One region of the Mycobacteroides immunogenum genome, then DNA from elsewhere that is predicted to be linked to it. Evidence: riboswitches for the same ligand, from Rfam matches in the RefSeq annotation. Region 1 holds a riboswitch; the other holds the start of a gene.

Region 1 (16,017 bases):
AGCTTGCCGTTCCGCTGTCCTCGGCGCTCATGACATCGCTGGGTGCGGAGTATCCGGTGCCCAGCATGACGCGAATTCGTCCGGGCGCCAACGTCGGATCAGCGATGGGTTCCGTCTCGATGCCCAACATGGTGGACATCGCCTTGGCATCGGCGTCGGCACCGACGCCGTAATCGATGCCGGTGCCTGTCGATTCGCCGCTGAGCGGATCCCGCACGTCGCCCCTGGTGTAACCGCGGCTGACCAGTGCGGACGAAATCGTCGATGCCAGGCCGGATGTCGAAGTCGCATTCACGACATCGACGGTGCTGGTGGGTGTCGTCGCCGCGGATGCGGGCGCGGCATCCTCACCCTTGAAGGCGGCAGCCACCTTGGCGCGAATAGCGACGGGGTCCACGATGTTGACGTCCGCGCCGTCGATGTTGTCGTATCGCACCACGGGCAGCGTCTGGAAGTTCACATTGCCGTCAGCGATCTGCCCAAGGCGCTGGAATTGCTTCTCCGTCCAGCCCTTTGACAGCACCACATCCTTGTGGACGACCTTCATCAAGCCGTTCAGTTTGGTGATGTCGGTGAGCGTGCCGGCATTGCGCAGCTGCTGCATCACCGAGATCAGGAACGCCTGCTGACGGTGCGTGCGGTCGAGGTCGCCGTTTTCCAGCCCGTGGCGTTGGCGCACGAAGGCCAGTGCCTGTGAAGCGTTGAGGGTTTGTTCTCCGGCGGGGAAATTGGCACCCGAGTAGCTGTCATAGACGGCACTGTTCAGGCAGACGGTGATGCCGCCCAGCTCGGAGGCCAGGTCGTAGAAACCGACCAGGTTGACCTCGGCGAAGTAATCGATGGGCTGACCGGTCAGCCGGTGCACGGCGTTCAGGGTCGCGCGCCGACCGGCCTCGCGGCTCTGTTGCTCCAGTGTCGCCTGATCGGTGATGCCCTCGTTGACGAGCTTGTCCGCCTCATTCGCCTTGGTCAGGCCGTAGGCTTCCTTGATCTTGATGTGCTTGTAGCCCGGAATGCCTTCCGCGGGCACCCAGTCGTCACGGGGGATGGAGAAAGCAGTGACCTTGTTGTCGGCACCGACGTGCACCAGGATCAGGGTGTTGGTGTTGTATCCGCCGGCATCTGAGTCGCCGGCGTGCAACTGATTCAGGACGGCCCGGGGCAGGTCGTTTCCGTCCTGGTCCTTCCGCGAGTCCAGACCGATCAACAGCATGTTCATGGAGCCGTCGTTCGACTTGCCGCCTTCGGCCTCCGCACCCGAGGTGGGCACGTGGCTGAACGCCTTGTAGAAGACCTGCCAGCCCGCTCCGGTTACCACCAAACTGCCGCAGGCCAGCAGCGCGAAGATGACGCGTCCCGCCGCAGTTTTACTGACTGACCAGCGCTTATTTGATTTGGGCAGTGCGTGCTTGGGCTGCCTACGACCCGTGTCGCGGCTCATCTGTCGCCACCCCCGTATGGCAGCAACGTACACACCGAACTACCCATCCCTCCCCCAGAGAAATCTGCATTCGTTCTAATTCTCCCATTACCGGCATCAAGATGCCATGTGATGTTTGCCGAATGCAGCATGACCTGGGGTTTTCTACTTGCTACTCGCCGATATCGCCGACGTGGCCGTGTAGGACAACGCGGCCGTCGGCCAGTTTGTAGGTCAGATACACAAGGGCCAGCTTGTTGGCCTTGACAGCATCGGCCACCACCTGCGAACGCTGCAACAACTTGGTGCCGGTTTCCTCAACATGACGAGCCTCGAACTCATCGATCCGCGACAACCCATCCTTGCGCCCACCCAAGATCGACGGCATCACCCGCACCACCAAATCCCGGATATACCCACTGGGCACCTCACCGGTATCCAGCGCCGCCACCGTGGCCCCCACCGCACCACAAGAGTCATGGCCCAAGATCGCGATCAACGGCACACCCAACACCGCCACCGCATACTCAATCGAGCCCAACACCGCCGAGTCGATCACCTGACCGGCAGTACGCACGATGAACATATCCCCCAGGCCCTGATCAAAAATGATCTCCGCCGCCACCCGGCTATCGGAACACCCGAACAACAACACATTGGGGTGCTGACCGTTCGCCAACTCCGCGCGCCGCGCAATGCTCTGGCTCGGATGCTGCGGAAAACCACCAACAAAACGCTGGTTACCCTCTTTGAGTGCCTTCCAGGCGGACCTCGGATCAGCTGTCATACCCGACATTGTGCCCTGACGAACTTTTGAGCTGGTTCGATACCGCCGAACGGGATCTCCCCTGGCGCCACCCCGAGGCCACACCGTGGCACATCCTCATCAGCGAGGTGATGCTGCAGCAGACGCCGGTGTCCCGGGTCGAGCCGGTGTGGCGTGATTGGGTGGCACGCTGGCCGGTTCCGTCCGCGATGGCGAAAACCTCTGTGGCAGAAGTATTGCGGGCATGGGGCAAGCTCGGTTATCCGCGGCGTGCCATGCGTCTGCACGAGTGCGCGACGGTACTGGCGCGCGACTACGACGACCGGGTGCCGGACGACGTGGAAACCCTGCTGACGCTGCCCGGCGTCGGGGCGTACACGGCCCGCGCCATCGCCTGCTTCGGGTACGGACAGCGAGTCCCGGTGGTGGACACCAATGTCCGCCGCGTCATCGCACGCGTGGTGCACGGCGTCGCCGATTCGGCGCCGTCGGCACGGGACCTGCGCGACGCGGAGGCGCTGCTGCCGGTGGAGAACGGCGCCCGGTTCTCGGCGGCGCTCATGGAACTGGGTGCCCTGGTGTGCACTGCCCGCGCACCGCAGTGCCCGATATGTCCGTTGAGCTCCTGCACATGGCGCGAAGCGGGCCGTCCCGAGCTGGACACCCCGGCCCGGCCCGTCCAGAAGTACGCCGGCACCGATCGCCAGGTACGAGGGCGGCTACTGGATGTTCTGCGCGGCAGCAGCATTCCGGTGACAAGAGCCCAGCTCGACGTGGTGTGGCTCTCCGATATCGCGCAGCGTGACCGGGCGCTGGATTCGCTTCTGGTCGACGGGCTGGTGGAACAGACGGCGGACGGCCGGTTCGCGCTCGCCGGTGAGGGCGGCTAGCTCGCCGCGACCGCGAAGGCCTTGCGGTAATCGGTGGGTGTGATGCCCACGCCACGGCGGAAGTGGTGGCGCAGCAGGATGGCAGTGCCGAATCCGCTACGGGCCGCGACGGCATCGACATCCAGGTCCGTCTCCTCCAGGAGGCGCCGGGCCAGCAGCACCCGTTGATCGATGATCCAACGCATCGGCGTCACGCCGGTCTGATCGGCGAACTTGCGCGCAAAGGTACGAGTCGACATGTGAACGCGTGCGGCAAGGTCGGCCACCGTGTGACTCTGATCGATGTTTTCGATCAGCCAGTCGAAGAGGCCACCAAAGCCGTCGGCGGCGACATCGGGAACCGGTTGCGGGATGAACTGACGCTGACCACCGGTGCGCTGAGGCGGCACCACCATGCGCCGTGCGATCTTGTTGGTGATCTCGCTGCCGAGTTCGCGGCGCACCAGGTGCAGGCACGCGTCGATTCCGGCGGCGGTCCCGGCGCTGGTGATCAGGTCGCCGTCGTCAACGAACAACACGTCCCGGTCCACCGTCGCCGTCGGGTACCGGCGGGCCAACTCATCGGTGTACATCCAGTGCGTGGTGCAGCGACGGCCATCCAGCAGCCCTGCCGCGCCCGCGATGAAGACACCCGAGCAGACGGTGAGCACGGTGGCACCCCGCTCCCACGCGGCCCGTACCGCCTCCAGCGCCTCGGGCGGGTAACCCTTGGTGAACGGTCGCGCCGGAAGTGCCACCAGGTCGGCATCAGCGAGTCCGTCAAGCCCGTGTTCGGGGATGAGCGACACACCGACCGTGGTCCGCAAGGGCACGCCGGGTTCCTCCCCGCATACCCGGAAATCGAAGTTGGGAACACCGTCGCGAGTACGATCCAGCCCGAAGACCTCGCAGATGACCCCGAACTCGAACACGGCGACCTGGTCCAGCACCAGGGCGGCAACCGAACGCAACATGGCTGAATATTATCGAAGGTCGTCAATTCCGCCACTGTTGGCGCGATGTTTATCTGAACACAATTAGCGCCATGGCCATCCTCGCCGCCACCCTCGTCTTGTTATCGCCTTTTGCCCTGACACTCGCACTCAGCTGGATAGCCAGGCGGAACAACAACTTCCGAATCCACCTCGATCAGTTCCGGGTCGCGGCACCGCTGGGCGGCACCTTCGCCGAAGATCCGCGACCGCGGCGGCGCGACATGGAAACCATCCTGACGCGCGATTAGCGGCGCGGGCGCGATCCCGGCTCTTGCACCGGGGCGCGCTGCGGCGCGGGCGGCAACGCCGGCGGCGGCAAGGTGTCCGTGTGATCGGCCGCCGCGACCACCGCCGCGGTATCGGGCAGCCCCGGCGCCGACCGCGTCGGGCCATCAAAACCAAAGGCCGAGAACATGTTTCCGAACGTCTTGCGCCGCCATGCCGAGATGTTCGGCTCACGCACACCCGTGAACTCTTCAAGAAAGCGCAGCACCGAGGTGTGGTCGAACGGTTCGCTGGCCACCCAGCCCCCGACCGACCACGGCGAAATCACAATGGCCGGCACCCGGAACCCGCCACCAATCGGCAGATCCTTGACCCACTCGCCCGGGGTACCGGGCGGCGGGGTCGGCGGCACCACATGATCGAACAACCCGTCATTTTCGTCGTAATTCAGGATGAACACCGTCTTGGCCCACACCTCGGGATTGGCGGCAATCGCGTCGATCTTGCTGGCGACGTAGGCCGCGCCATCGGCAGGCCGATACGCGGGATGCTCACTGGCGGTACTGGTCATCACGATCCAGGACACCGCCGGCAGTGTTCCCGCCCGGGCGTCCTCCTCGAACCGTGTCGCACTCACCGGGGCTATTCCCTTGTCATACAAGGGCTCTCCCGGCCCACTCTGCTGAAATCGACTGAAGAGCTTGAGCACGTTGCAGCCGCCGAAATCGTCTTCTTCGGCATACACCCGCCAACTCACCCCCGCCGCTTCCAGGCGCTCGGCGTAGGTGGTCCAGCGATACCCACCGGGCACCGGGGTATTCCAGGTGATGGGGCCGCCATGCGCGGCATCGGGATCGATGGTGCCGGTCATCCACATCATCCGGTTGGGCCAGGTCGGTCCCATCACCGAAGAATGAAAGTTGTCGCAGACCGTGAACGCCTCGGCGAGCGCGAAATGAAATGGGATGTCCGCGCGCTCGTAGTAGCCCATCACATACGGGTAGTTCTCACCGTCGGGCTTGCGATGTGCGGCCATCCAGTTGTCCATTTTCCCGTGGTTCCACGAGTCGTGCTGCACCGACCAGGCATGGCTGGTGGTCGGGATCTTCTGCACGCTGTTCACCGAGGTGTCCAGGTGGAAGGGCAGCAGATAGCCGTCGGGGTTGCGCGAATCGGGCTGATGGAAGACCGACTTCCCGGTCGAGAGAGTGACCGCGGTCGGGTCATCGAAGCCCCGGACACCGGACAGGGTGCCGAAGTAGTGGTCAAAAGACCGGTTCTCCATCATGAGGACGACGACGTGTTCGACGTCCTTGAGCGAGCCGGTTCGGGGTGCCGGCTGGGCCAGGACGCGCTGGACGTTCGTGGGCATGAGCGCGGCGGCCGCGCTGAATGCCGCGGCGCCCGCCGCCGAGGTGAGAAGGCGACGGCGGGATAGCGGACTCATCGCTTCAGGCTACGACCGGCGGCCGCGGCACACCCGTCGCCACGAGGAAGTCGCAGACGGCGCCGCGGTAAAGGTCCGGTGAATCGTCATGCATCAAATGCCCCGACCCATTGATCTTGAAATACGTTGTTCGCCGCCCTATTTCGGCCATCTTCTGCATCTGGCCCGCCGGCGTCACCGTGTCGTCCGCTTCCAGCAACAGCGCCGGACAGCGGACCGCCCGCCACTGACCCCAAAAGTCGCGGACGCCCCATTCGGCTGCCGTCGATATCCATTTGTCGATGGGTCCGTGCAGTCGCCAGCCGTCCTCGGTGCGGTCGAATGCCTCCCGGAAGTATCGGCCGGCGACGTCGCCGAATCGCGTGGTGAATTCGCCGACCGAGGTGAACACCTCTGGCCATGAATACAGCCAGGGTTCCCACGGACCCGTCGTGCCACCGACGAAATCGGGCGCCATATCCTCCACGACCAGGGCAGACACCAGCTCCGGGTGCTGCGCGGCCAGGCACCAGGAATGCAGCCCACCCATCGAGTGCCCGATGAGCACCACGGGAGAGCCCACCGACCGCACCGCGCCGGCCAGCGCGTCCACGTAGCGCTCCGTCGAAACGGGTTGTACGTCAAGAACATCGCGGCCCCGATGCCACGGTGCGTCATAGGTATAGACCCGGCCGTGCTCGCGCAGCCACGGCAACTGCCGCGACCAGGTACTGCCCCGGCCCATGAGCCCGTGCACCAGCACCAGCGCGGGGCCCCCGGAACGCCCGCCGTGATCGGTGATGTGGTCGCCGTGCATGCCACTCATGATGCCCGCCCCTGTCATTTCCCCCGACCGGTAGCCTTGTCCCATGTCCGTGGTGAAGATCAACGCAATCGAGATCCCCGAAGGTGCAGGTCCGGAGCTGGAGAAGCGGTTCGCTCACCGGGCCGGAGCCGTGGAGAACCAGCCCGGGTTCCTGGGCTTTCAGCTACTTCGTCCCGTGAAGGGCGAGGACCGATACTTCGTGGTCACCCAGTGGGAGTCCGAGGAGGCCTTCCAGGCCTGGGCCACCGGCCCGGCGGTCGAAGCACATGCCGGTCAGCAGACCAAACCCGTGGCTACTGGCGCTCACCTGTTGGAGTTCGAGGTTGTGCTCGACGTGACCGGGGCCGCCGCCAAGGCGTGAACGAGGGTTCGCTACGTGCGCGCGTGACGCGCGCCGTTTCCGTATGCGCGGTGGCCGCGGTGACTCTGTCGCTGGGCAGCACGGCGGGATGCGGTATCAAGCTGCGGCAGGTGCCGCATGGTGATGTCGATACCAGCACGCCGCCCGGGCTTCGGTCGCAACAGTTGATCGACATGCTCAACTCCAACTGGCCCATCGGCAAGCAGGGTGTGGCGACCATGGCCGCCGCCAATAAGGTCGACGACTACACCGAGATCATGACCAAACTGTGGGTGGACCGCCCGTACAAGGTCAGCTCGGTGGACCTTGGCGCGAACAGCTCCACCGTCCACCTGATCGCGCCGTACGGCGCGAACGTGGACATCGGGCTCCGCACCAACGACAAGGGCGATGTCGACAGGCTGGTTCCGTACCAGCAGCCACCGACCATTGCCGATTGGTCCGACGTGGACGCCGCGTTGTCGGCCTCGGGCGGCCGATACTCGTACCGGGCCTCCAAGATCGTCGACGGCCAGTGCCAGCAGATCGCCGGGACCAACACGTCCGTATCCATGCCGCTGGCTTCGGTTTTCAAGCTTTACGTGTTGTTGGCCACCGGCACCGCGATCAACGCGGGCACCCTCAAGTGGGATGACCAGCTCACCGTCACCGACCGCGGCAAAGCGCTCGGCAGCTCGATGGACAAGCTGCCGACGGGCTCGACGGTGTCGGTGCGCACCGCCGCCCAGAAGATGATCTCGGTGAGCGACAACATGGGCACCGACATGTTGATCAACCGCCTGGGCCGGCACGCGATCGAGAAGGCGCTCGCCGATGCGGGGCATCATGACCCGGCATCGATGACGCCGTTCCCCACCATGCATGAGCTGTTCAATATCGGCTGGGGCAAACCGGATGTGCGCCAGCAGTGGAAAGACACCACGACACCCGAGCAGCGCGGTCAGATGATGGCCGAGGCCGACACCCACGACTACGACCTGGACCCGGACCGCACCACCACGCCCGCGTCCAAATACGGCATCGAGTGGTACGGCAACGCCGAGGACATCTGCCGCGTCCACGCCGCACTGCAAAAAGTCGCTGTCGGGCCCGCGGCACCGGTGCGCGCCATCCTTGCTGCCGAGCCCGGAATCGATCTGCACAGCGAAAACTGGCGCTATATCGCGGCCAAGGGCGGCAATCTTCCCGGCGACCTCACGTTCAGTTGGTACGCCGAAGACCGCAAGCATCAGCCGTATGTGGTGAGCTTCCAACTGAACTGGGATCGCGCATTCGGCCCCGGCGCGGCCGGCTGGGTCATCGGCTTGGCCAAGGGCGTCTTCAAGAAGCTGGGTTAAGAGACGAGTCTGCGTCTCACGACGGATTCTGGGCAGAAAACGTCGTGAGACGCAGACTCGGCGGCTAGCTAGACGGCAGCCTCGGCATCGACGGGCTTGCGTTCGATCACCGTGGCGAAGCCGATAGCGATCGTTGCCCACAGAATGGCCTGTGCGATAAGCGAGTACAGCCTGAACAGGTAAAGATCCTGCGCCGGGAAGCTGGGGAACACGATGTTCCCCGCCGCGTCGAGCAACGGCCCCGGCGTCTCGGCGATGTTCGGCAAGACCAACATGATCAGCACCGTCACGACGATGTAGGCCCCACCCGCGATGATGTTGGCCGTCCAGTTCCCGTACCGGTCCGCCAGTCTGCGGCTCAGCCATACCGCGGCGACCAGGGCGACTATCGAGACCACGACCATCAGCAAGTACAAACCGGTGCGTTCCTTAATGGTCTCCTCCGCGCTCGCCGCCGGCGGGTTCGGTGGGTACTTCAGGAACGGTGTCACGTAGAAGGCCAAGAACATGCCGCCGGAGACCACCAGGGCAAGATTTCGCGCCGTCAGGTTGCCCAGGCGGCCGATGGCCACCGTGTACACCACCGCGAACAGCGCACCCATGGCCAGCCCGAACAGCAGCATCCCGAAGAACAGGCCCACGTTCTCCTGCACGGTCCGGGTGAACAGCTCGGCACCCTCATGGCCGTGGTGGTGCACACCGGCGGCCTCATCGAGTGTGTGCTGGGCCTCGCCACGTCCCTCTTCGTATTCGATGGCCCGATTGATGACCGGTTCGACCGCGATCCGGCCGAACACGAAAGCCAGTACACCGCCCAGGGCACCGAAGCCCAGGGCACGCAAAATGATCGACCCTATTGACTTGTTCATTGAGTGCGGGCCGACTCAGTGGCAGGGGAAGCCGAGGAAGTGACGGGCATCGTGCACGAACTCATGCACGTGCATGTCGCTCCCGAAGACCGATACGGCGCCTTGGTCGACGCCGACGAAGTAGTAGGTCAGCAGCGCGAGGAACGCGGTAATGCTGAGCCAGAGTGCCGCCTGGGGCAAAGAGACCGCAACCGGACGGCTGACGGAAGAAACCTGGGCCATGATGCTCCTTTCGGGATACCGCGTCCCGATCTGTTCTTCTCGACAGCAGGGTCTGACTTTCACAGTGGCGCGACCGTCCTGGAATCACACCAGGTTCCCGTCCTGTCGAAGGACGGATTGAGCTTAGTCGACCCGGCTGGTCTGCGCGTTCGAGTGATAGTTTTGGCCCGCGTTGGTTTCCCCGAGGCACCAAGGAATGCTGCCGGGGATCGCAAGAGGGAATCCGGTGTGAATCCGGAGCTGCCCCGCAGCGGTAAGTGGAAACGACGGTGGCACGTACTGCACTGGGCGATGGCCCCGGGAAGCAGCCGCCGATAGGTGAGGCGTCCATGCCTCGTGTCCGCGAGCCCGAAGACCTGCCAGCGCGGCCGCACCAGCCGGTGCGGTCATTCGCCGGTGCCGAGGGACTGCATGGCGGGTAGCGCCATAACGCGTATCCGTCATGCCTTCGTGCCGGCAGCCCGACGAAGCAGGAATGTCGATGCCCGCCGCACAGCATGGACGGTCGCTGATCCTTGCGATGGTCGGCGGCCTGGTGACGCTGGTGCTGCTCTCGGTGACCGCGCTTGCCTTCGGCACCGCCGACGTGCCCTGGGGTGACTGCCTGCGCTTCCTGTGGGCCGGCGCTACCGGCGGCCCGGTGACCGCCATCGACGCCGCGAACTACCGAATCGTCGTCGAATCGCGGCTGCCTCGGGTGATCCTGGCGATCCTTGTGGGCGCGGGGCTCAGCGTGGTGGGCGTGATCGTGCAGGCGATGGTGCGCAACGCGCTCGCCGATCCATACGTTCTCGGTATTTCGTCGGGAGCATCAGTGGGGGCCACCGCGGTGGTCGTCTATGGGGTGCTCGGCAGCCTGGGCGCATACGCGCTATCACTGTCCGCGTCGTTGGGTGCTCTCGCCGCGACCGCGCTGGTGTACCAGATCGCACGTACTCCACAGGGTTTGATGCCACTGCGGCTGGTCTTGGTGGGTACGGCGGTGGGTTATGGCTTGTCCGCGGTGACCACGGTCCTGGTTTTCCTGGCGCCCAACGGGGAGGCGGCGCGCAGCGTCATGTTCTGGCTACTGGGCAGCCTCGGCGCGTCGTCGTGGGACAAGGTTCCGGTGGCGCTCGCCGCGACCGCGATCGGGATCTTCTGCGTCGCGGCACTTGCCCGCCAGCTCAACGCGCTCGCCATGGGCGATGAGGTGAGCGCGTCACTGGGTCTGCACGCCGGCCGGTTCCGGGTGGCACTGTTCGTATTGTCAGCGGTCATGACCGGGTGCTTCGTATCCATTTGCGGCGCGGTCGGATTCGTGGGACTGGTCATTCCGCACGCCGCGCGGCTGGTGGTCGGCGCGGATCATCGGCGCGTGCTGATGGTGGCCCCGGTGCTGGGCGCCTGCTTCCTGGTCGCCGCTGACCTCGTTGCGCGGATAGCCATTCCACCACAGGAGCTGCCGCTTGGCGCCATCACCGCCGCGGTCGGGGTGCCCGTCTTCGTGGGGTTGATGCGTCGCCGCGCGATGTCGGCGGGAGCGGTCGGCTGATGGACGTCAGTTATCGCGGCGTGTCGGTGAGCATTGCGGGCGCACGGATCATTTCGGATATCGATATGGACGTCGTGGCCGGCGGATTCGTCGGCATAGTCGGCCCCAATGGCAGCGGCAAGTCGACAACCCTGCGCTGCCTGTACCGCGCACTCACTCCCGATACCGGGGAGGTCGCCGTCGACGGTGTTTCGGTACGGGCAATCAGCATGCGGGAGAACGCCCGCCAGGTGGCGGCGCTGACTCAGGACATGTCATTGGACTTCGACTTCACCGCCGGAGAAGTCATCTCCACCGGCCGGCTCCCGCACGGCACCGCACTGCGCGGCACCTCCGATCTGGACAGAAGAATCTGCCTGCAGGCCACCGAGACGGCCGATGTGGTGGCACTCACCGGCCGCAAGTTCAGCTCACTGTCCGGTGGCGAGCGCCAGCGGGTTCTGATCGCCCGTGCCCTCGCGCAACAGCCGCGCGTCTTGGTGCTCGACGAGCCGACCAACCATCTGGACGTACGCCACCAGTACTCGATACTGAGTTCCGCTCGCTCGCTGGGCATCACCATCATCGCCGCACTGCACGACCTCAATCTCGCGGCACAGTACTGCGACACGATTCACGTCATGGCCGATGGCCGTGTGGTGCTGTCCGGATCACCGCACGAGGTGATCACCGCGGCGTCCGTCGGCCGATGGTTTGGCATCGACTGCCATGTCATCGCCCATCCGCGCAGCGGGGTACCGCAGATCATCTTCGACGCCGGAGGACAGGAGAAGGAATGAAGGCACTCATAGGCGTGGCGGCGGTGCTATCGCTGCTTGCGGCGAGCTGCGCGACCATCGAGGAGAAGAGCCCCGGAACCCAGCGTGCGTCCGTGGACAATTGCGGCGCACCCCTAGAGGTTCCGGTGCCGGTGACCCGGGCCGTCACCAACGACACCGGGGTCACCGAAATGCTGTTCGCACTCGGCCTGCAGGATCAGATGGCGGGCTATTTCCTGGACTCCGGGCAGGACCGAGACGTCGCCACGTCGCCGTGGAAGGCGCAATTCGAGTCGACCACGAACCTGGGGCAGGGATTCACACGCGAAGCCGTGCAGGCCGCGCGCCCCGATCTCGTCTTCGCCGGATGGAGTTACGGATTCAGCGAAACCTCGGGGTTAACCCCGGATTGGGTGCGGACCATCGGGGCGAAGCCCTATCAGCTCACCGAGGCATGCCGACAGCCCGGAACAGCGCGGCGCGGCATCAAGGCGCCCCTAGACGCCCTGTATGAAGACCTCACCAACCTGGGCACCATCTTCGGGGTATCGGACCGTGCCCGGGAGCTGATCGCCGGCTATCGCAAGACCATCGAGGACGTGCAGACCCATGCTCCGCACGAGCAGGCGCCCGTACGCGTATTCCTGTACGACAGCGGGGAGGCCGAGCCGTTCACATCCGGCAATACCGCCGCGCCCCAACAGATCATCGAGAAGGCCGGTGGCCGCAACATATTCTCCGACCTCGGCGACAGCTGGACCACCAGCGCCTGGGAAACCGCGGCTCAGCGAGACCCGCAGGTGATCATCATCTGCGACTACGGAGTGGGGCCCAACAACACCGCCGAAGCCAAGATCAACCTGCTCAAGTCGCAACCGCTGATGAAGCACACCCGCGCGGTGCGGGACGGGAACTTCATCGTGCTGCCGTACGCCGCACTCGTCGAGGGACCACGCAACCCGGCTGCCATCGTCACCCTGGCGAACTACCTGCGCAGCAAGGGATTCTGAATGCAGCCTACGCCTAGGCTGGCGGCATGAGCTCACCCACTTCCCTTGGCCTGATGGTGCCGCCCTCCCTGCCTCCGGAACGGCTGCCCGACGTGGCCCGCGCGGCCGACGCCGCCGGGCTGGACTATCTGTGGGTCTGCGAGGACTGTTTCGCCACGACCTCCATCGCGTATGCCTCGCTGGCTCTGGCGGTCACCGACCGGATCAGTGTGGGTACCGGATTCCTCTCCACGCCGGTACGCAATGTGGTGACAGCGGCAATGGATTTCAGCATCTTGGCCCGTAACTTCCCGGGCAGGGTCATACCGGGGGTCGGACACGGCTGGCAGCCACACATGGCACAGATTGGCGCCAAGGTCACCTCGCCGCTGACCCTTCTCGAAGAATACGTCACGGCATTGCGAAACCTGTTCGCAGGCAAGGAAATCAGTGTCACGGGACGATACATCACGCTCGACCGGGTGCGACTGGACTGGACTCCCCCGGCACCGCTGCCCATCATGATCGGCGCGAACGGCCCGAATTCGCTGCGCCTCGCGGGCCAACTCGGCGACGGCACATTGCTCACGAGCATGGTGAGCAGCGGCGCCATTGCCGGATACTGCGCACTGATAACGCCACAGCCCGGTCACCGGATCTTCCTGAGCCGCACGATCAGCGTCGGTGCCCAAGCCGCCGAACTCATCGCGGCGGATCCGGGCCACTATCCCGGAATCTCATTCGACGCCTCGACGAGCATTGGCGGTAGCGCCGCCGAAGTCGCCGACACGCTATCTGAAATACGAGATCTGGGCGTCACCGACTTCATCGCATCCCCCACCGGCAATGAGCCTGATCTGCTGGGCTACATCCATGCGCTCGGGCAGGAAGTCAGGCCGCTGCTGCAGTCGTGACGTTGTCCCGCTGCGCTGTGCGCGCTGTCGGCCCCGATATCCGGCGCGCGGCGTTATGCACGATCAGAGCGAAGGCGACGGTGATGGGTCCGGGCGCGCCCACCATGCCGCCGGCGATGACGGCGTCCGATGCGGAGTAGACGGGCGCGCTGACCACCACGGTGGCGCAGGCGGCGATAGGTGCGATCGCCAGACCCCACATCAGCCAGCGCCAACGTTGTTCGCGCACACCCTGACCGCGCGCACGCGCCCGCCAGGCACCCGCGATTGAGATCGCCAGCGCGATCCACAGCGGCACCAGGTGGTAGGCCGCCAGGGAACGTGGGATGTACTCCGGCAGACGCAGTGCCAGCGCCGCGTACCCGATGGACCCCGACAGAGCCAGTCCCGCACTCAGTACATAGCTCGCAACGGAGTACCGCCGCACCGGCGCCCTGCCTGCCGGTTGAACCATCACGAAGGCGGCGGCCGCACCGAACGGGGCCATCACGCCGAGCACGATGGCACTGGCCCCGAGATTGGTCAGGAGATCATGCTGCGGCACGATCGGCTGAATTCCGATCCACAGCACCCGCAGCAGCGGCGCGGTCATCATCAGCGCCACGCTGTAGGTCATCCAGGCACGATGGGTGATCACATCGCGATTCCGAATGGCGTACAGAGCGAACCACGCGCTGCCGAGGGTGCCCAGAGCCAGCGCCCACAGCTGTAGATCAAATGCGCGCCCGATGAAATGGCCAACGTATGGAGCCGCGGCCAGGAAGATGATTGCCGTCAACATGCTCACGGTCATGAGCGCCAAATAGGCCCTGCCCATCCATCGATGCACGGCGGGGTGACGGGAACGCATTCGGCCGGAGAACTGAAACATGGCGAGCCCCAGCGCGATTGCCCCCAGCGTGGTGTGCACGGCCATCACGGCGCGATGCTCGGAGTAGTCACTGTGCCGAACCGCCTCCACCGAGCCTTCCCCCACGGCGTATGCGGAGCCGTTGATGAGGGTGTTCAGCCCATCCTGCAGCCGGGGCGTTCCGGGGAAGAAAAGCGGCCAGGTGTAATTCATCGCCAGCGGAAGGTACAGAAACGCCACCGCGGCGGCCGCGGCGTAGCACACCCGAGTTATCGAAACCCGTTTCAGTTCAGACATTTTGACTCAACCGGATAATCGGGATGCGGCGACCGAGCGCGGCCGCACGCACACGATAATCGGCGAACAGCGGATAGACCCTGTCCGCCGATCCCCAGAGCCTGTCCCGTTCGGCCGCCTCGGCCACCTCGACGGCCGTCATCTGCTGCCCGTCCCCGATCGTGACGCGGGGATTGGCCTTCGGGTTGTAGTACCAGGCGGGGTGGCTGTCCCTGCCATAACTGGACGCGATGACGATGACATCGTCGCCGTCATGGAAGTACAGCACCGCGTTGGTGCGCGGCTGGCCGGTCCTGGCCCCGATGGTGGTGATCAGCGTGGACGGCAGCATCAACGCCATGCCGAGGCGCCCGCGTGAAATCTTCAGTAACCAGGGGTCGATCTTGGGGGCGATGTTGATTGCCGTCCAACGTCCGGCACGGGTACCCAGAAATGCGACATATGAGCGGCGCAGCAGGTCGTCCTGCGCACCGGGATCAACCCTGCGCAGCGTTGTGGGCGTCATGCCCGAGAAGTTTAGAGTCAGACTCTAATTTAATCAATGGGGGTAATACCCCAGGTCAAAAGGTCGCGCGCCTGTATCAGACACTGTTCGACCTCTTCTGCGGTGAGACGCGCGCCGTCGTCACGCAATGCGAGGGCAGCCACCCCACTCCACGAACCGAACAGGAAGTAGGAGAGCAATCGGCTGTCCACCGGCCGGATCTCACCGTCATCGACCGCCGCCTGAATACGTTCCTCGAACGCCACCCGGAGCACGTCCAGGCGCTCGGCCACGACCTCATCGAACGGGTTGGCGGGTCCGCCGATGGCGTTCACCGCGACGTACCGCGTCAAAGCCGGGTGATCGATCAACAGCCTCATGTAGGCCAGTCCCGCCTGCCGCACCTGCTCGAACGCCGTTCCCTCACTGGAATACGCGGCCGTCAGCTCCACCATCGATATCTCCAACAGGCGTTGCATCACCGCCGACACCAACGCGTCCTTGGTCCCGAAATGGACATACACCGAAGCCGCAGACATGCCCGCCAGCTCAGCGACATCCTCCATGCGGACCGCGTCCGCGGAGTGCCGCGACAACAATCGCTCCGCGGCATCCAACAAGGCTGTGCGCGTGCGCATCCGGCGACGCTCGCCCCTCGCCGCCGCTTCCGAGCTGGTTTCCATGCCCAGACCCTACGCAGCGGGCCCGGAAACGCCGAACGCCCGGCTGCCGCGCAATGCGGCAACCGGGCGTTCGATCAGAACCGACTACTCAGAGGCAGAGGCGGCCAGGTCGGCGGCCGGCTCCTCACCAGTGACCAGCGCGGGCTTCGGACGGCCGACGAAGGTGAACTTCGCGTCCTCGCCGGCGCCCTC
Region 2 (16,017 bases), 980 kb from region 1:
GCGCGACGGCTCCGGACCCGGTGTACCGAGCCAAAGGTTAGCCAGCATCACGCCCCGCGTCAACACCCTTCACTCGGGCCGCCGCAACAGCCCACCCACCCACCAGTCGGCGGGCTCGTCTCGACGATAGGAACGTCGGCGCAGCAGCCCCTCCATCTCGAACCCGACCGCCTCTGCCACCGCACGCGAGCCATCGTTGCCGACGACCGCCCACCATTCGATGCGATGGGCACTCAGTTCATCAAATCCCCACTGGCATAATCTTCTCACTGCTTCCGCTGCCAGCCCCTTTCGGCGATGCCGCGGCGCGGACCAGTATCCAACCTCCAGCACGCCGAGGGAGATCGACTTCAGCGCACAGGTACCGGCCAGTTCGCCCGTGTCCGCTAGGAAGAATCCAAAACCATATCGGGAGCCGTCGACCCACTCCTGCGCGGATGTTGCGATGAAGTTGCCGGCAGCCTCGGCGGTGTACGGCACCGGCAGCGGTAGGTAGTGCAGGATCTCCCGATCGTTGCATGCGTTCACAATGGCCGTCTCGTCGTCGCCGGTGACGGCCCGCAACACCAGCCGGTCCGTCTGCAGTTCAACGGGTTCCATCCGACCAGTGTCGAGCGGCATCGCAGCAGAGTCAACGGAATTCCCCGTGGCGCCCGCCCATCAGCGTCACAGACTCAGATACTCAGCGGTTCCCACGATGCTTTCACGATCGGCGAAGGACACCATGTTGTCGGCGAACGTCACACTGTTGCCATCACGACGAATGGCCTGGAGAACCCGCTGACAGCCGGTGATTGCCGCACGCTGCAAGTCCGAAGGGATGATGACCAGACGGTAACCAAGACTCCGGAGCTCGTCGGTGGGGACGATGGGAGTCTTCCCGCTGTGAAACATGTTGATCAGCTTGGGCTGGGGAATTTCGCGCGCGATAATCCGGATCTGCTCAACCGATTCCGGCGCCTCAACAAAGATCACATCGGCCCCGGCGGATAAGTACGCGTGTGACCGGTCCAGGGCCGCGTCGAGCCCTTCGGTGGCGATGGCGTCTGTCCTTGCTATGAGGACGAAGTCGGGGTCCCGCTGAGCCTCCTTGACGACACTAATCTTGTGCACCATTTCGTCCGTCGATACCAAACTCTTGTCGTCAAGGTGACCACAGCGCTTAGGAAACGACTGATCTTCGATGTGCATGCCCGCAACGCCCAGCCGCTCGAATACCTGAACGGTGCGACGTGCGTTGGCGGCGTTGCCGAATCCCGTGTCCGCGTCGGCGATGATGGGAGCGTTTGTCACCGCCACCATCTGTTCCAGCCGTGAACAAACTTCGGTGAAGCTCAGCAGGCCGATGTCAGGAAGGCCGGCGCTACGCGCAATGGCACCACCACTGGCGTAGATCAGATCGAACCCGGCCTCTTCGACCAGTCGGGCTGTCAGTCCGTCGAATGCCCCTGGTGCGACATGGATTCCGTCTCCCTCCACCAGCTTGCGAAGACGTGTAGTGCGACTCATCCGGCCCCCTCTCTCAGTATGAACTCCCGCGATCTACAAATTGTATACAGCGTGTATGCAGTTAGTACAACGCTGTGCATGCAAAGATGCACGGGAGCGCAGGAAGTCAGGTGGAAGTGGTGCCAGCCGAACAGAGCCAGGTTGATCGGGCCTACGAGCAGCTGTCGGAGGAGATCATCCGGGGCGAGCTGGTCGGCGGCGTTCATCTCAGTGAGGTCGCACTCGCCGAGCGCCTCGGCGTATCGCGGACACCCCTGCGACAGGCGATCCAGCGCCTGACATTGGAAGGTTTGGTCAAGACGACCCCGGGTAGGGGCGCATTCGTCAGCGAGCTGACACTGAGCGAGATCGCCAACCTATTTCAAGTGCGCGAAGCCCTGGAGACGTATATCGCACGATTGCACGCCCGAGCCGGTGACCGCAGCGAATTTGAGGGGCTCCGTGCCGATTTCGAAGCACAACAAACGATCCTGAGAACGGCCCGCAGGATCGAGGACCACATCGACGACTGCTACGCACTGGTGGCGCGGATGGACGCGGCGCTTTACGACGGGATCGTCAACCCGTACCTCGACGAAGCCGCCCGAGCCATGCGACGGAATCTCCGACGTATTCGCCAGATAGCACGACGCACACCGGTCCGCATGGCGGCGACCATCGAAGAACATCTGGCCATCTGCCAGGCGATCCATGCGGGTGACGAAGACCAGGCCGCCAAAGCCACCGCCGCACATATCAACAACAGCTTTCACAACATCCTGGGCGTCATCGCGGCGGATGCCGGCATACCCGGCACACCGCGCTGACGGCGATCGTCTCAATCCGTCCCGCGTGCGGGCGACCAGTACCCGAGCATCTCCGCGAAAGTCTCGAAAGCAGGCCTGGCAAGGCCATACGGTGCCTCGAAATGCACGCTCAGCGGGAAGCCCAGATCGGCGACGCCATCGATGACCCGCTTATAGAGGTCGACGAGCTGCGGCCGCCTGGCCTCGGGCTCGCAGGCCGCCAATCTCTTGACGAAATCCTGCTCACGGGCGACTGCTTCGTTACCGGGATCCTGAATCAGCCAATCGATGAGACCGACCTTGGACTCCAGCTTCGGAACGAAGCCAAAGGAGAGTAGAACCTCCGGCCGGTGATCGCTCGCGCGCGCGAACTCTTGCAAAAAGCCCACCACCGCATCCGAATACAGCAGCTGCGTCATGGCGAAGGTCGCGCCCTTGTCACACTTGAACGAAAAACGCCCCTGCTCCTCGGCCCGAGTGGGGATAAGGATCACTCCCCTGTTCGTGACGATGTCGTCGAACTTAGAGAGCGCATCGGTCGGCGGGATGCCGGCGCCGTCACCATCGGCCATGGTGCGCGGCACACCGACGAAGATCACGCCGTCCATGCCGGCACCGGTCAGATCCGTCAGCCGGCCGCGCAGCGATGTCTCATCCGAGAACGACGTGACTTGTGTGCACAGCCCGCGCATCGCGGGCAGTTCCGCACGGATGATCGACCAATAGTCGACAACATCCAGTTTCGGCTTCATCTCCAGCGGCCGATCGCTGTCCTCAGCAATCATCGAGGGAATCATCACGTGATCGATGCGCTCATCAATACCGAATTCCGCGGAGAACTGGCGCAGCTTGTGCAGCTCTTCCGCCGCCTTCTCGTGGCCGCCCTCGACGTTGGGAGGCACCAGCTCCAACGCAACGGTATTCATGGACACCAAGGACCTCCGATTAGTCTCGCTAATGGTTTATACACCAATTAGATTCACGCGTGAGCAGTCCCCCGCGAAGGGGGACTGCTCACGCGCTCATCAGGAACTAGGCGCCCGCACGTACCGCAGCGGCCGCGGCGACCAGGTTGGACAGCGATGAGGTGACCTCATCGACCTTCCGGGTCTTCAGGCCACAGTCCGGATTGACCCAAAGACGCTGAGCGGGAACGGCCTTCAGTGCTTCACGCAGAGATGTCGCCATCTCTTCGGTCGATGGCACGCGAGGCGAATGAATGTCATAGACACCCGGGCCCACGCTGTTGGAGAACCCGATCGCGTTGAGATCATCGAGCACCTCCATATGCGAACGCGCCGCCTCGATAGAAGTGACATCGGCGTCCAGATCGGCGATCGCACCGATTACTTCACCGAATTCCGAGTAGCACAGGTGCGTGTGGATCTGCGTCGCATCCGATACGCCGGAGGTAGACAGCCGGAACGCGCCGACGGCCCAATCCAGGTATGCCTGCTTCTCGGAATCACGCAGCGGCAACAACTCGCGCAGTGCGGGCTCGTCCACCTGGATGATGGCGATGCCGGCGTCCTGCAAGTCCACCGTCTCGTCCCTGATCGCCAGGGCGATCTGATTTGCGGTGTCGCCCAACGGCTGATCATCCCGCACGAACGACCAGGCAAGAATCGTCACCGGTCCGGTCAGCATGCCCTTGACGTGCTTCTGGGTCAGCGACTGGGCGTAGGTGGCCCACTCGACGGTCATCGGCTGCTGGCGCGCCACATCGCCGTACAGGATCGGCGGACGCACGCAGCGGCTGCCGTAGGACTGCACCCAGCCGTTCTGGGTGGCGAAGAAGCCATCCAGCTGCTCGGCGAAGTACTGCACCATGTCGTTGCGCTCGGGCTCACCGTGCACCAGCACGTCCAGTCCCAGCTTCTCTTGCAGCGCAATGACATCGGCCACCTCGGCACGCATCTGCCGCACGTACTCCGCGTCGTCGATCTCACCCTTGGTCAAGGCCTGACGAGCCTTACGGATCTCGACGGTCTGCGGGAACGATCCGATGGTTGTCGTGGGTAGCTCGGGCAGGTTCAGCCGCTCGTCCTGGCTGCGACGGCGTTCGGCAGCATCACCACGCGAAACACCCGCCGCCAGAATCGAATCCAACCGGGTACGAATCTGGCCATTGTTCAGACGCGGGTCGGTCTTGCGTGACTCGACGGCCGCGTTCGACGCGGCGATCTCATCGGCTACCGCCTCGCGGCCTTCGCTCAGCGCCCGCGCCAATACGACGACTTCCTTGACCTTCTCGTCGGCGAAAGCCAGCCAGCTGCGCAGCTGGTCGTCGAGCTCGGTTTCCGGCTCCAGCGAGTACGGCACATGCAATGTCGAGCAGGACGTGGAGACAGCCACCGACTCCACACTTCCCAGCAGCGAGGCAAGCGTGCTCAACGCCGACTGCAGGTTGGTGCGCCAGATGTTGCGGCCATCGACAACGCCTGCGACCAGGGTCTTACCGGCCAGTTCCGGCACCGATGCCACAGCGGAGGCTGACCCGTAGACCAGATCCACGGCAATCGCCTCAATCGGGGTACGCGCCAACGCGGGCAGCGCGGCGCCCAGCTCACCGAAATAGCTGGCGACCAAGATGGCGGGGCGGTCGGCGACCGTGCCCAGACGGCCGTACACCCGCTCGGCCAATTCCGGACCGTTGGGCAGGATGTCGGTGACGAGCACCGGCTCATCAATCTGGACCCAGCCGACGCCGGCTTCGGCGAGCTGCACCAGCAGCTGCTCGTACAGTGCCACCACCTCGTCGAGCCGCTCGATAGGCGCACCGGCGCCGTCGACCGACTTGCTCAGCGCGAGGAAGGTGATCGGTCCGACGACGACCGGTCGTGCCGGAATATCCAGCGCCTGAGCCTCTTTCAGTTCACCGAACAGCTTCGCCGGGTTGAGCTCGAACGTGGTGTCCGGCCCGATCTCCGGCACCAGGTAGTGGTAGTTGGTGTCGAACCACTTGGTCATCTCCAGCGGCGTCACGTCGGCGTTGCCGCGTGCGGCGGCGAAGTACCGATCGAGGTCATCAGCGATGCCCGAGACACGGGGCGGGAGCGCGCCCAACAGCACTGCGGTGTCCAGCACCTGGTCGTAGTAGGAGAAGGTGTTCACCGGGACCGAGTCGAGTCCGGCGGCCGCCAGAGCGGTCCAGTTGTCGCGCCGAAGCCCGGCGGCGACAGTCTCCAGTTCCTCGCGGCTGGTACGGCCGGCCCAGTAGCTTTCGGTAGCCCGTTTGAGCTCACGGCGCGGGCCGATGCGCGCCGAACCGAGCGTGGTTGCCTTCAATGGTTGAGTGGTCATGCTGTCCTCTGTCTACGGCGTCGTGGCCACCGCCCAGGACAAGCAAGCCGAGCCCGAGTAACCAGCACGCAATGTGCTGGTTGAAACCGATTCGGCCATACGCCCATTCCGCGAGGCGATGATCCGTCGGGCGCGGCGCACCCGACACAACTGGCAGGTCTTCGGACTTGCAGGCATTACCCGGGCTCAGGTTTTCCTACGGGCCGTCGCTTCCCAGGATCGTTGGTGGCTTTCCCAGTGCTTATGACGGCGATCGTTCCTGCATACCGCTGCGGGACAGTCCCGGATTCTCACCGGGTTCCCTCTCGTGACGAGCCCCGTGAGGCCCGCCACTCGATGCCAGTGCCAACCGAAGTCACCACTGGCAGACCAGCTGCGCCTTACATCATATGCACCCTCGCCAATACAAATATTAGTGACTACTCTCTAATATCATGATCACCCTTGACCAGGCTCAACAGGTCCTGAATGCGCAGCCCTTCAGCCGTCTTCTGGGGGCCTCGATCACCCGGGTCGACAAAACCGGAATTCAGCTCTCGCTCGACATCCGCGATGAGTTACGCCAGCAGAGCGGATTCATCCACGGCGGCGTACTGAGCTATCTCGCCGACAACGCCATCACCTATGCCTGCGGCCTCGGACTTGGTGCCGACATCGTGACCAGCGGATACACCATCGAGTACGTCTCGCCTGCCCGCGATGGCGTGCGCCTTCTCGCCGATGCCTCCCTGGTCAGCGCCGGACGCACCAAGGCTCTGGGCCGCTGCGAGATTTCCATCCAGGACCATGACGGGAGTAGCAAATTGGTCGCGGTGGCCCAGGGCACGAGCATGCTGCGGCACCGTGGGGCGTAAGCCGCAATACAGTGCCGACGACATCCTGGATGCCGCGCTCGGCCTGGTGGCCGCCGGCGGTCCGTCAGCCGCCACGGCTACCGCGATCGGGCGCGTCCTCGGTGCCCCCTCGGGTTCGATCTATCACCGTTTCTCCAGCCGCGACGAACTCATGGCCCGACTGTGGCTGCGTTCCATCGCCCGCTACCAGGACGGAATCCTCAGTGCGCTCGGCTGGCCCGATCCCGACGACGCCCTCGGCGCCGCGATCAGTCACGCCTTCGATTGGACGTCAGAGAACCGCAACGAGGCACTGCTGTTGCTGCAGTACGAGAAGGCAGATCTGGTCGCGCACTGGCCCGACACTCTTGCCACCGATCTCAAGTCGCTCAACTCCCGCGTACGAAAGGCGCTGCGTGAGTACACCGAGCGCCGTTACGGCGCAGTCACTCCCGAACTGACGGACAAGGTGATGTTCGCGTTGATCGACATGCCGTATGCCGCCGTGCGCCGGCATCTACCCGACAAAGGCGAACCCGCGCCATGGCTGCGCGAGTTCGTGCGCAGCAGCGCCCACACTCTCTTGGCGCAGAACTAGACCGTGGCGTACTTCTGGCGCAGCGCCTTCTTATCGGGCTTGCCCAGCGCGGTCAGCGGCAATGAGTCGGCGATGATCACGTGCTTGGGCGACTGCACCGAACCCTTGCGTTCCTTGACCGCGGACTGAATCTCTGAGGTCATCAACGCGACTGCCGCCTCATCCGATGAAGCATCGGCCCGCAGCACGACGATCGCGGTCACCGCCTCGCCCCATTTCTCGTCGGGCACTCCGATGACCCCGACCTGAGCAACCGAAGGATGCTCGGCGACAACGTCTTCCACCTCGCGCGGAAAGACGTTGAAGCCGCCGGTGACGATCATGTCCTTAGTGCGGTCGACGATGAACCAGAAGCCGTCCTCGTCTTCGCGGGCGACATCACCGGTGCGCAACCACCCATTCTTGAAGGTATCCGCCGTCTGCTCGGGCAGACCCCAATAGCCGCCCGCCACCAACGGACCCGCCACACAGATCTCTCCGGGCTCGCCCTGCTCGACCGGCCGGTCGTTCTCGTCAAGTAGCGCGGTGCGCAAGAACGCCGAGGGCCGGCCGCAGCTGGAGAGCCGCTTGGCATCGTGGTCCCCCTTGGCCAGGTAGCTGATCACCATAGGCGCCTCGGATTGCCCGAAATACTGGGCGAAGATCGGACCGAATCGCTTGATGGCTTCTGCCAGCCGCACCGGGTTGATGGCCGATGCTCCGTAGTAGACGGTCTGTAGCGAGGACAGGTCGCGCGTGTGTGAATCCGGGTGATCCAGCAGTGCGTAGATCATCGACGGCACCAGCATGGTGGCGGTGATCTTGTGCTCCTCGATCGCCGCCAGCACGGCGCCCGCGTCGAATTTCGGTAGCACCACCATCGAGCCGCCCTTCATCAGCGTCGGCATGAAGAATGCGGCACCGGCATGCGAAAGCGGGGTACACATAAGGAATTTGGGCCGCTCGGGCCACTCCCATTCGGCCAGCTGAATCTGCGTCATGGTGAGAATGGACTGTGAGGTGCCGATGACGCCCTTGGGCTTACCGGTGGTGCCACCGGTGTAGGTGAGGCCGTTGATGTGGTCCGGCGACAGATTGATCGGCGCAAGCGGCCGGGCCCGGAAGCTCGCGGCCGCGGCGATCAGATCATGACCCACCTCTGCCAGCTCCGCCGGAACCGGTCCGAGTGTGAGCACCCGGGTCAGTGTCGGCACCTTGTCCACCAGCGCAGCGGCGCGCTCGATGAATTGCGGTGTGGGGTCAATGACAAGGGTGCTGATCTTGGCATCGGCCAGCACGTAGGCATGATCGTCCAGCGAGCCGAGTGGATGCAGCGCCGTACGTCTGGTGCCGAGCAACTGCCCGGCTCCGATCACCAACAGCACCTCGGGACGGTTCAGTGCCAGCATGCCCTGGCCGTCGGTCGGATCGGGCACGAGCGACGCGAAGGCCTGGATGTACTTGCTGATCTCATCGGCCATCTGCGCACCGGTCAGGGTCACGTCGCCAAGCACCAGTGCGGGGGCATCCGCGTTCCGCTTGAGGGCAGATACCAACAGGTGCCCGGAGTTAATGGACCCGTGCAGCAGGTCGAATGGATCAGGCATCGCGCTCCTCAATGAATGGTCGCCGATCAGGCACTTCGCTCGACGTTAGAACATGTTCTAGTTTTGGGCAAGAAGCACGGCGCTCACCCGCTACGCAGCTCCCCCGCCCATCCCCAGAGAATCGCTCGACAGGCTTGCTACGCTCATAAAATGATCGGGTCAATGCCAACTGGCGCACTGTTTATCGCGTTGACGCTGTTTGCCCCGGCTTTCGCGAACGCCGACCCGGCAGACCCCGATCCGTTCAACCCCGCCGATTGCACTGGCAACGCCAATGCCGTCTGCAATGTGGGGCCGTACGGCCCGAACAGCATGTCGAATCCGGCAAATCCCGCCAGCCCCCTGAATCCCAACAACCCCGCGAACCCAGCTAGCCCACTGAACCCCAACAACCCCGCGAACCCGGCAAGTCCACTAAACCCCAACAACCCGGCCAATCCCGCCAGCCCCCTGAATCCGAACAACCCCGCGAACCCCGCCAGCCCGCTGAACCCGATGAACCGTCCAGGTCAGCCCTGACGCGCCCTTAGGACGCGGTAAATCCCTTTGCCCGCAGCGCATCTCGCGGGCCCCACAGCGTGGACTCGGTCTCCGCTTTGACCAGCGGGATCACCTCCTCGGCGAAACGACGCAGGGTGTCCTTCTGCTCCTCGAAGTCGGCCTCGGGACTCAGTGAGATCGACTGGAATTCGTGCCCGAACGCCTCATGCCATTCCAGGATCTTCTCCGCCACTCGCTGCGGTGAACCGGCGAGCACGGGCCCACGTTCTGCCGCATCCTCGATGGATTCGAAGGAGGGAAACTTGCCGACAGCCTTGGGGTGGTCCTTGAGCTTGGCCATCTGCGCCAGCCGCGCCTCGTAGATGGGCCGGTACTGGGCGATGGCCTGTTCTGTCGTATCCGCCAGGTACAACCCGCCAGACCCGGCGCCCACGTGCAGGTGCGCCGGATCATGGCCGTGCTGTGCGTACAGGTCGCGATATCTGTCGATCAGCACCCGATAGTTCTCCTTGGGCTGCAGGGCGTTTGCGGTGACTATCGGGTCGCCCCATTTGGCGGCGAGCTCAACGGCGAACGTCGAGGTGGCCGAGCCGTGCCAGATCCGGAACGGTCCGTCGTACGGCCGGGGCAGCGTGGTCGCATCGGTGAGCGGGTGCCGGTGCAATCCGGACCAGTCGACGTGTTCCTCGCGGAGCAGCCGCCGGAGCAGCTCGTAGTTTTCCTGTAGGTATTCGTACTGTTTGGCGATGTCCAGCCCCATCAACGGATATTGCCGGTCTTCATTGCCCTTCCCAATGACGATCTCGAGACGCCCGCGGCTCAGCTGGTCGATGGTGGCGAAGTCTTCGGCCGCGCGCACCGGGTCCAGCAGGGATAGCACGGTCACGCCGGTGGACAACAGAATTCGGTTCGTCGCGGCGGCCACCGCACCCAACAGCACGGTGGGCGCCGAGGAAAGGACGTCGCCGGCGTGCCGCTCCCCTACGGCAAAGGAATCGAATCCCAGACTCTCGGCCAGCTCTGCGGTCTCAACCACGCGATTCAGCCGCTCCGCCGCCGGGGCCAACTCGCCCGTCGCAGGGTTGGGCAGATAGAAGACAATGTCGAGAAGCTGGAAGCGCATAGTGCCAGTATGCCTAAGCGGACCCCGGTCCGGCAGGGAGGATGAGCCGTGCTGATCACCGAACTGGACTCGGTGCTTCTCGATGTTCCAAATCTCACTGAGGCAAAGGCCGCGTACTCGCGGCTGTTCGACACCTCCGCGCCACACCCTCAACTGAATCTCGGGCTCCCCGACTGGGCAGCGCATCCCGGCATGCTCTTTCGCGTCGACGATTTACCGTCCGCGACCCGGACCGCCGATCGCCGCGGCCTCCGGCTGACCGCGCACGGAGATCTCGCCGCGGGCGAGGCCCACGGACTCACCCTCGGATTGACCGGGCGGCCGATGGCACCGACTCAGACGGACGGCGACAGCGGCCAGATTGACCACCTGGTGCTCTTCTCGCCCAACCGCGACAGGATCATCGCGACATTGTGTGGACGGCTCGGCTTCGACCTGCGCCTGGACCGCGTGCAGTCTTGGGGCGTGCACCAACTGTTCTTCCGGTGCGCCGGCCTGGTGGTCGAGGTTGTGCTGCGTGACGACGACCCCACCGGCCCGGATTCACTGTGGGGGATCGCCTGGCGCACCTCCGATATCGATGCCTCACACGCACGCTTGACGGACGCGGGCGTGACGCTGAGCGCTATTCGCAACGGCCACAAGCCGGGAACGCGGGTCGCCACCGTCAAAGATCGCGCCCTGGCGGTCCCCACCATCCTGATCGAACAACGCTAGGGTCCCAACACCCCCGACAGCTCACGCGCTCCCCGCGTCAGTGTGGCGATCAGCGCCTCTCGCACCACGCGAGTCGCTCGGGGCAGCAGCGGACCCAGCTGGAGCTCGTATGCGGCGTCGGCGCCATCGAACACCGGTGCCGCCAGATAACTGATCGGCAACACCTCGTCAGATGCCAGCTCATCGCGCGAATAGGGGCGCGAGGTGAGGCGGGCCAACTGCCGCAACAGCCGCTCACGCAGTGCCATCTCCATCACCTCCGAGCCCACCGAACCGAGCAGGTCCGAGAGCAGGTCGACCATTCCGGTGTCATCGTGATCGGGGCGGTAAACCACGTATCCACAGTCCGAAACCTGCTGCAGGAGCCGCTGGCCGGAGCGCGCGCTCAGCCCCGCCGCGGTACCCAGCCACTGGGCACGTTCCGCGGCGGAACGCCATGGCATCACCGCCGATCCTGCCGGAAATGCCAGTGGAATACTCTGGCCCACAGCGAATCCGGTAACGGCCCGGCGCCCCGCCTGCGCCTTGGCGACCACGGTCAAGGCCTTGGCGCTGATACGACTGACCGTCGCACCCGCCTGTGCCTCTGCGGCGACGCGGGCCAGCAGATTCTGCGCCTCCCGGGGCATGGTGGTCTCGGCCGCACGCGGCAATGCCGAACCGATCCGATAGCGAAGCTGGTCGTCGCGTGCCACCCAGCCCGCTGTTTCCAGCTCGTTCACCACGGCGGTTGCGGTGGCGCGGGAAATACCGGTGTTCCCCGCAATTTCGCTGATCGATTTGGGTTGTGTTGCTGCTGCGAGCATTTCGATAATCTGGACCACACGCGCTGTCGGTGGTGAGCCGGCCGGCATCGATTCTCCCCTCTTGCGTGACACACGACGCAGGTCTACAGTGCATCGACTATTCGCCCCAAGGTAGTCGAATATTCGACACGGAGGAACCCATGATCCTGGACCGTTTCAGACTTGACGGCAATGTCGCCGTCGTCACCGGCGCGGGCAGAGGCCTCGGCGCGGCCATAGCGGAGGCCTTCGCGCAGGCGGGCGCGGACGTGCTGATCGCCTCACGCACCGAATCCCAGCTCCGGGAGGTCGCCGAAAAGGTGGCGGCGGCGGGACGACAGGCCGAGGTCGTCGTCGCAGATCTTTCCGATACCGAAGCCTCCGCGGCCCTGGCGCAGCAGGCAGTCGACCGGTTCGGGCGACTCGACATCGTCGTCAACAACGTGGGCGGCACTATGCCGAAACCCTTCCTGGACACCACCAACGAAGATCTTGCCGAGGCGTTCTCCTTCAATGTGCTCAACGGGCACGCACTCCTGCGCTCGGCCGTACCGCATCTACTCAAGTCGGACAACGCGTCGGTCATCAACATCACCTCGACCATGGGCCGGTTGCCGGGTCGGGCATTCTTGGGTTACTGCACCGCCAAGGGTGCGCTGGCGCACTACACACGTACTGCTGCAATGGATCTGAGCCCCCGAATCCGCGTCAACGGCATAGCTCCGGGTTCCATCCTCACGTCCGCCCTGGAGGTGGTTGCGGGTAACGACGAGGTCCGCGACACGCTGGAGAAGAACACGCCCCTGCACCGGCTGGGCGATCCGACCGATATCGCAGCGGCAGCGGTCTATCTGGCCTCACCGGCCGGCAGCTTTCTCACCGGCAAGGTACTCGAGGTCGATGGTGGTCTTATCGCCCCCAACCTCGACATCCCACTACCCGACCTCGCCTAGCCGGGAGCTGATATGACGAAAACACGGGTAGCCGTCTGGGGCACAGGCAATGTCGGCCAACATGCGCTCGCCGGAGTGATCAGCGACCCCAATATGGCGCTGGTCGGGGTATGGGTTTCCGGAAACAAGAAGGCGGGCAAGGATGCCGGTGAACTGGCCGGGCTAGACCTCGCCACCGGGGTGACTGCCACTACCGACGCCGCGGAGATCCTGGCACTCAAGCCCGACTGTGTCGTGTACACGGCCATGACCGACAACCGCCTGATGGAGGCACTGGAGGACCTGCGGTCGATCCTGGCCGCGGGAATCAACGTCGCCGCCAGCGCGCCGGTGTTTCTGCAGTACCCCTGGGGTGTGCTGCCGGAGAACATGCTCGATCCGATTGAAACAGCAGCACGAGAAGGTAACTCGTCGATCTTCGTCGGTGGTATCGACCCCGGGTTCGCGAACGATCTACTGCCGCTGGCACTCATGGGCACCTGCCAACGCATCGACCAGGTGCGCTGTATCGAGATCGTCGACTACGCCACCTACGACAGCGCGACAGTCATGTTCGATGTCATGGGATTCGGTAAGCCGCTGGATGAGACGCCTCTTCTGCTGCAGCCGGGAGTGCTGTCCCTGGCCTGGGGCTCGGTGGTACGGCAACTCGCGGCCGGCCTCGGCGTCGAACTGGACGCGGTCACGGAGAACTACGAAAAGCTACCTGCCCCAGAAGACTTCGATATCTCATCGGGGCACATTCCCGCAGGGACAATGGCCGCCCTGCACTTCCAAGTGCAGGGCGTCAAGGACGGCAAGGTGGTGACGGTGCTGGAGCACTTCACCCGGCTGCGCGAGGACCTCGCGCCGGACTGGCCGCAACCGGCACACGAAGGGGGCACCTACCGCGTCGAAATCACCGGAGAACCCAGTTACGTCTTGGATCTCGGTTCATTCAGCGCACACGGCGACCACAACCACGCCAATCTGATCGCGACCGCGATGCGGGTGGTCAACGCGGTACCCGCTGTGGTGGCAGCCGAAGCAGGCATCCGCACCACACTGGATCTGCCGCTGATCACCGGCAAGGGGCGCGCGGGTTAGTCGATGCCCGGTCGCGGCTTCGCGCCGGCCGGCACGTATAGCCGCACCAGCTCCGCCAGCCGCTCCCCGACGTCATCGAGAGCCTCGGTCGACTGGGCCGCGATCGACATGATGACGGCACCCTCGATCGCCGCGATCATCGTCCTGGCCAGCGACCGGGCGGTCTCGCCGTCCACGTCGTAGCGCGCCAGCCGGTCAGTGAGAATCTTCTGCCAGCTCTCGAAAGCGTCCGCCGCCACCGCGGCGGCCTCGGGCGCCTCGGTGCGTCCCAGCACCGCCGCCACCACCGGGCAACCGGCCTGCATCTCGGTCTCGGCGAGCTGCGCCTTCCAGAGCTCGATGAACAACTGAATTCCGCGCGCGGGGTCGACGTCGTCGCCGGCCGCCTTGATGATGGCCGTGAGTTCGTTCCCCGCCAGCCTGGTCGCCTCGGCTACCAGTTCTTGCTTTCCGCCAGGGAAATTCAGATAGATGGTGCGACGCGAGACACCGCTGTCCTCCAAGAGTGCGTTGAGACCCGTCCCCGCCACACCCCTGCGCCGCACCAGACCAGTCACGCTGGCGAGCAAGGTGTCCCGTGCCGACATCGCGTACTGCCTCCAATCATGTCAGGTGTTAGCTATACCGCTCAGTCTACCGACGCGCCTCCGACGTGGGCAGATATTCGACATATTGCAGTATACCGATCGGTGTACTACCGTCCTCCTCGTGGCAGACCTACAAGAACCCCTTCCACTGGCTTCCGGCCAGGTGCTGCGCAATCGACTCATGAAATCGGCCCTCAGCGAGGGGCTTGGCGACACCACCCACGGCCCGGATCATCGGCTCGTCGAGCTGTACCGCCGCTGGGGAACCGGCGGATTCGGGCTGGTCGTGACCGGCAATGTGATGGTCGACCGCAGTCATCTCGGCGAGCCGGGAAACGTCGTGATCGAGGATGACCGGCATCTCGAGGGCTTGTCCCGGTGGGCCAAGGCGACCAAAGACGGTGGCGGGCTGATCTGGATGCAGGTGAACCATCCAGGCCGGCAAGCCAACCCCCTGGCCACCGCATCTCAACCGGTGGCACCGTCGGCGATCAAGATGAACGTCCCCGGCTGGCAGGCGCCGCGAGAGCTCACCGACGACGAGATCGAGAAGATCATCGACAGGTACGCCACCACTGCCTCGATCGCCGATGCGGCCGGGTTCGACGGCGTGCAGATCCACGGCGCGCACGGCTATCTGGTGGCACAGTTCCTCTCTCCGCGCACCAACCTGCGCACCGATCACTGGGGCGGCGACCCCGAGCGACGCATGCGGTTCGCGCTCGAAGTTGTCCGGCGCACCCGCGCCGCCGTGAGCCCCGGGTTCTCGGTGGCCATCAAGCTCAACTCCGCGGACTTCCAGCGTGGGGGCTTCACCGAGGAGGAATCGCGAGCCGTCATTGCCGCGCTGGCCTCCGAGGAGGTCGACCTCATCGAAATCAGCGGCGGTACTTACGAATCACCAGCGATGGAAGGCCGGCCGCTGGTGACATCGGCGTCCACGCGGGCGCGCGAGGCCTACTTCCTGGAATACGCCCGCACCGCTCGCGAGGCGGCGGGCGATGTGCCACTCGCCGTGACGGGCGGATTTCGCACAGCAGCGGCCATGTCCGAGGCCGTGCGATCGGGCGACTGCGATGTCGTGGGACTCGGTCGGCCCACCACCGTGAATCCCGAGGCCGCCGACACTGTGCTCACCGCGCGTCGGGACAAGCTCACGGTCCCCGACGCATCCCTGCCCATGCCCGGCTGGCTGGCCAGAACCGGCAGGGCGAAGTCATTTCTCAGCGCACTGGAACTCCAGTGGCACAACACTCAGCTGCACCGGCTGGGGGCGGGCGCCGAACCCGACCCCACGGTGGGGCCCTGGATCACCGCGCTCCGGCTCCTCAAAAACAATGGTGTCGACGCATTTCGCAGAAGGAGAAGTTCATGACCGACAAGACCTTGCGCAAGTTCCGTAGGGAGCGCGCCATGGGCCGCTACCTGCTCAACCCCACGGTCGCCGCGCTGACGAAGCTTGGCCTGCGCACGGCGCTTGCCTCGGAGTTGGAGACCACGGGCCGCAAGACCGGGCAGCTGCGGCGGGTCCCCGTCTCCGTGCAGTTCGATGCGACCGGGGCTTGGTTGATCAGCCAGCACGGCACCCGCTCGGGCTGGGGCAGCAATATCGCCGCCAACCCGAACGTCCGCCTAAAGCAGGGCAATCGGT

The links. A riboswitch is a leader RNA that binds a small molecule or an ion and turns the genes downstream of it on or off. The one in region 1 is predicted to bind cobalamin.
Region 2: another riboswitch for cobalamin. It lies ahead of metE (5-methyltetrahydropteroyltriglutamate--homocysteine S-methyltransferase); the one in region 1 lies ahead of ABG82_RS03375 (FecCD family ABC transporter permease).

What each region holds. Positions count from the first base shown of each region.
Region 1 is NZ_CP011530.1:658,684-674,700, reverse strand. It holds gene ABG82_RS03430 (LCP family protein) at 1-1,441, opposite strand, end outside; gene ABG82_RS03425 (carbonic anhydrase) at 1,593-2,207, opposite strand; gene ABG82_RS03420 (HhH-GPD family protein) at 2,234-3,076, shown strand; gene ABG82_RS03415 (helix-turn-helix domain-containing protein) at 3,073-4,029, opposite strand; gene ABG82_RS03410 (hypothetical protein) at 4,101-4,298, shown strand; gene ABG82_RS03405 (alkaline phosphatase family protein) at 4,295-5,722, opposite strand; gene ABG82_RS03400 (alpha/beta fold hydrolase) at 5,727-6,518, opposite strand; gene mhuD (mycobilin-forming heme oxygenase MhuD) at 6,571-6,888, shown strand; gene ABG82_RS03390 (serine hydrolase) at 6,885-8,225, shown strand; gene ABG82_RS03385 (CbtA family protein) at 8,294-9,094, opposite strand; gene ABG82_RS03380 (CbtB domain-containing protein) at 9,110-9,316, opposite strand; cobalamin riboswitch at 9,473-9,694, shown strand; gene ABG82_RS03375 (FecCD family ABC transporter permease) at 9,792-10,850, shown strand; gene ABG82_RS03370 (ABC transporter ATP-binding protein) at 10,850-11,629, shown strand; gene ABG82_RS03365 (ABC transporter substrate-binding protein) at 11,626-12,618, shown strand; gene ABG82_RS03360 (LLM class flavin-dependent oxidoreductase) at 12,645-13,511, shown strand; gene ABG82_RS03355 (DUF2306 domain-containing protein) at 13,489-14,658, opposite strand; gene ABG82_RS03350 (nitroreductase/quinone reductase family protein) at 14,651-15,163, opposite strand; gene ABG82_RS03345 (TetR/AcrR family transcriptional regulator) at 15,193-15,825, opposite strand; partial or broken gene ABG82_RS03340 (ATP-dependent Clp protease ATP-binding subunit) at 15,910-16,017, opposite strand, start outside.
Region 2 is NZ_CP011530.1:5,247,869-5,263,885, forward strand. It holds gene ABG82_RS25925 (GNAT family N-acetyltransferase) at 70-600, opposite strand; gene ABG82_RS25930 (isocitrate lyase/PEP mutase family protein) at 667-1,509, opposite strand; gene ABG82_RS25935 (GntR family transcriptional regulator) at 1,629-2,315, shown strand; gene ABG82_RS25940 (mycobacterial-type methylenetetrahydrofolate reductase) at 2,327-3,226, opposite strand; gene metE (5-methyltetrahydropteroyltriglutamate--homocysteine S-methyltransferase) at 3,327-5,597, opposite strand; cobalamin riboswitch at 5,733-5,956, opposite strand; gene ABG82_RS25950 (PaaI family thioesterase) at 6,032-6,451, shown strand; gene ABG82_RS25955 (TetR/AcrR family transcriptional regulator) at 6,441-7,028, shown strand; gene fadD8 (fatty-acid--CoA ligase FadD8) at 7,025-8,614, opposite strand; gene ABG82_RS28790 (hypothetical protein) at 8,765-9,133, shown strand; gene ABG82_RS25970 (LLM class flavin-dependent oxidoreductase) at 9,141-10,238, opposite strand; gene ABG82_RS25975 (VOC family protein) at 10,290-10,955, shown strand; gene ABG82_RS25980 (helix-turn-helix domain-containing protein) at 10,952-11,809, opposite strand; gene ABG82_RS25985 (SDR family oxidoreductase) at 11,902-12,693, shown strand; gene ABG82_RS25990 (NAD(P)H-dependent amine dehydrogenase family protein) at 12,706-13,779, shown strand; gene ABG82_RS25995 (TetR/AcrR family transcriptional regulator) at 13,776-14,366, opposite strand; gene ABG82_RS26000 (NADH:flavin oxidoreductase/NADH oxidase family protein) at 14,548-15,741, shown strand; gene ABG82_RS26005 (nitroreductase family deazaflavin-dependent oxidoreductase) at 15,738-16,017, shown strand, end outside.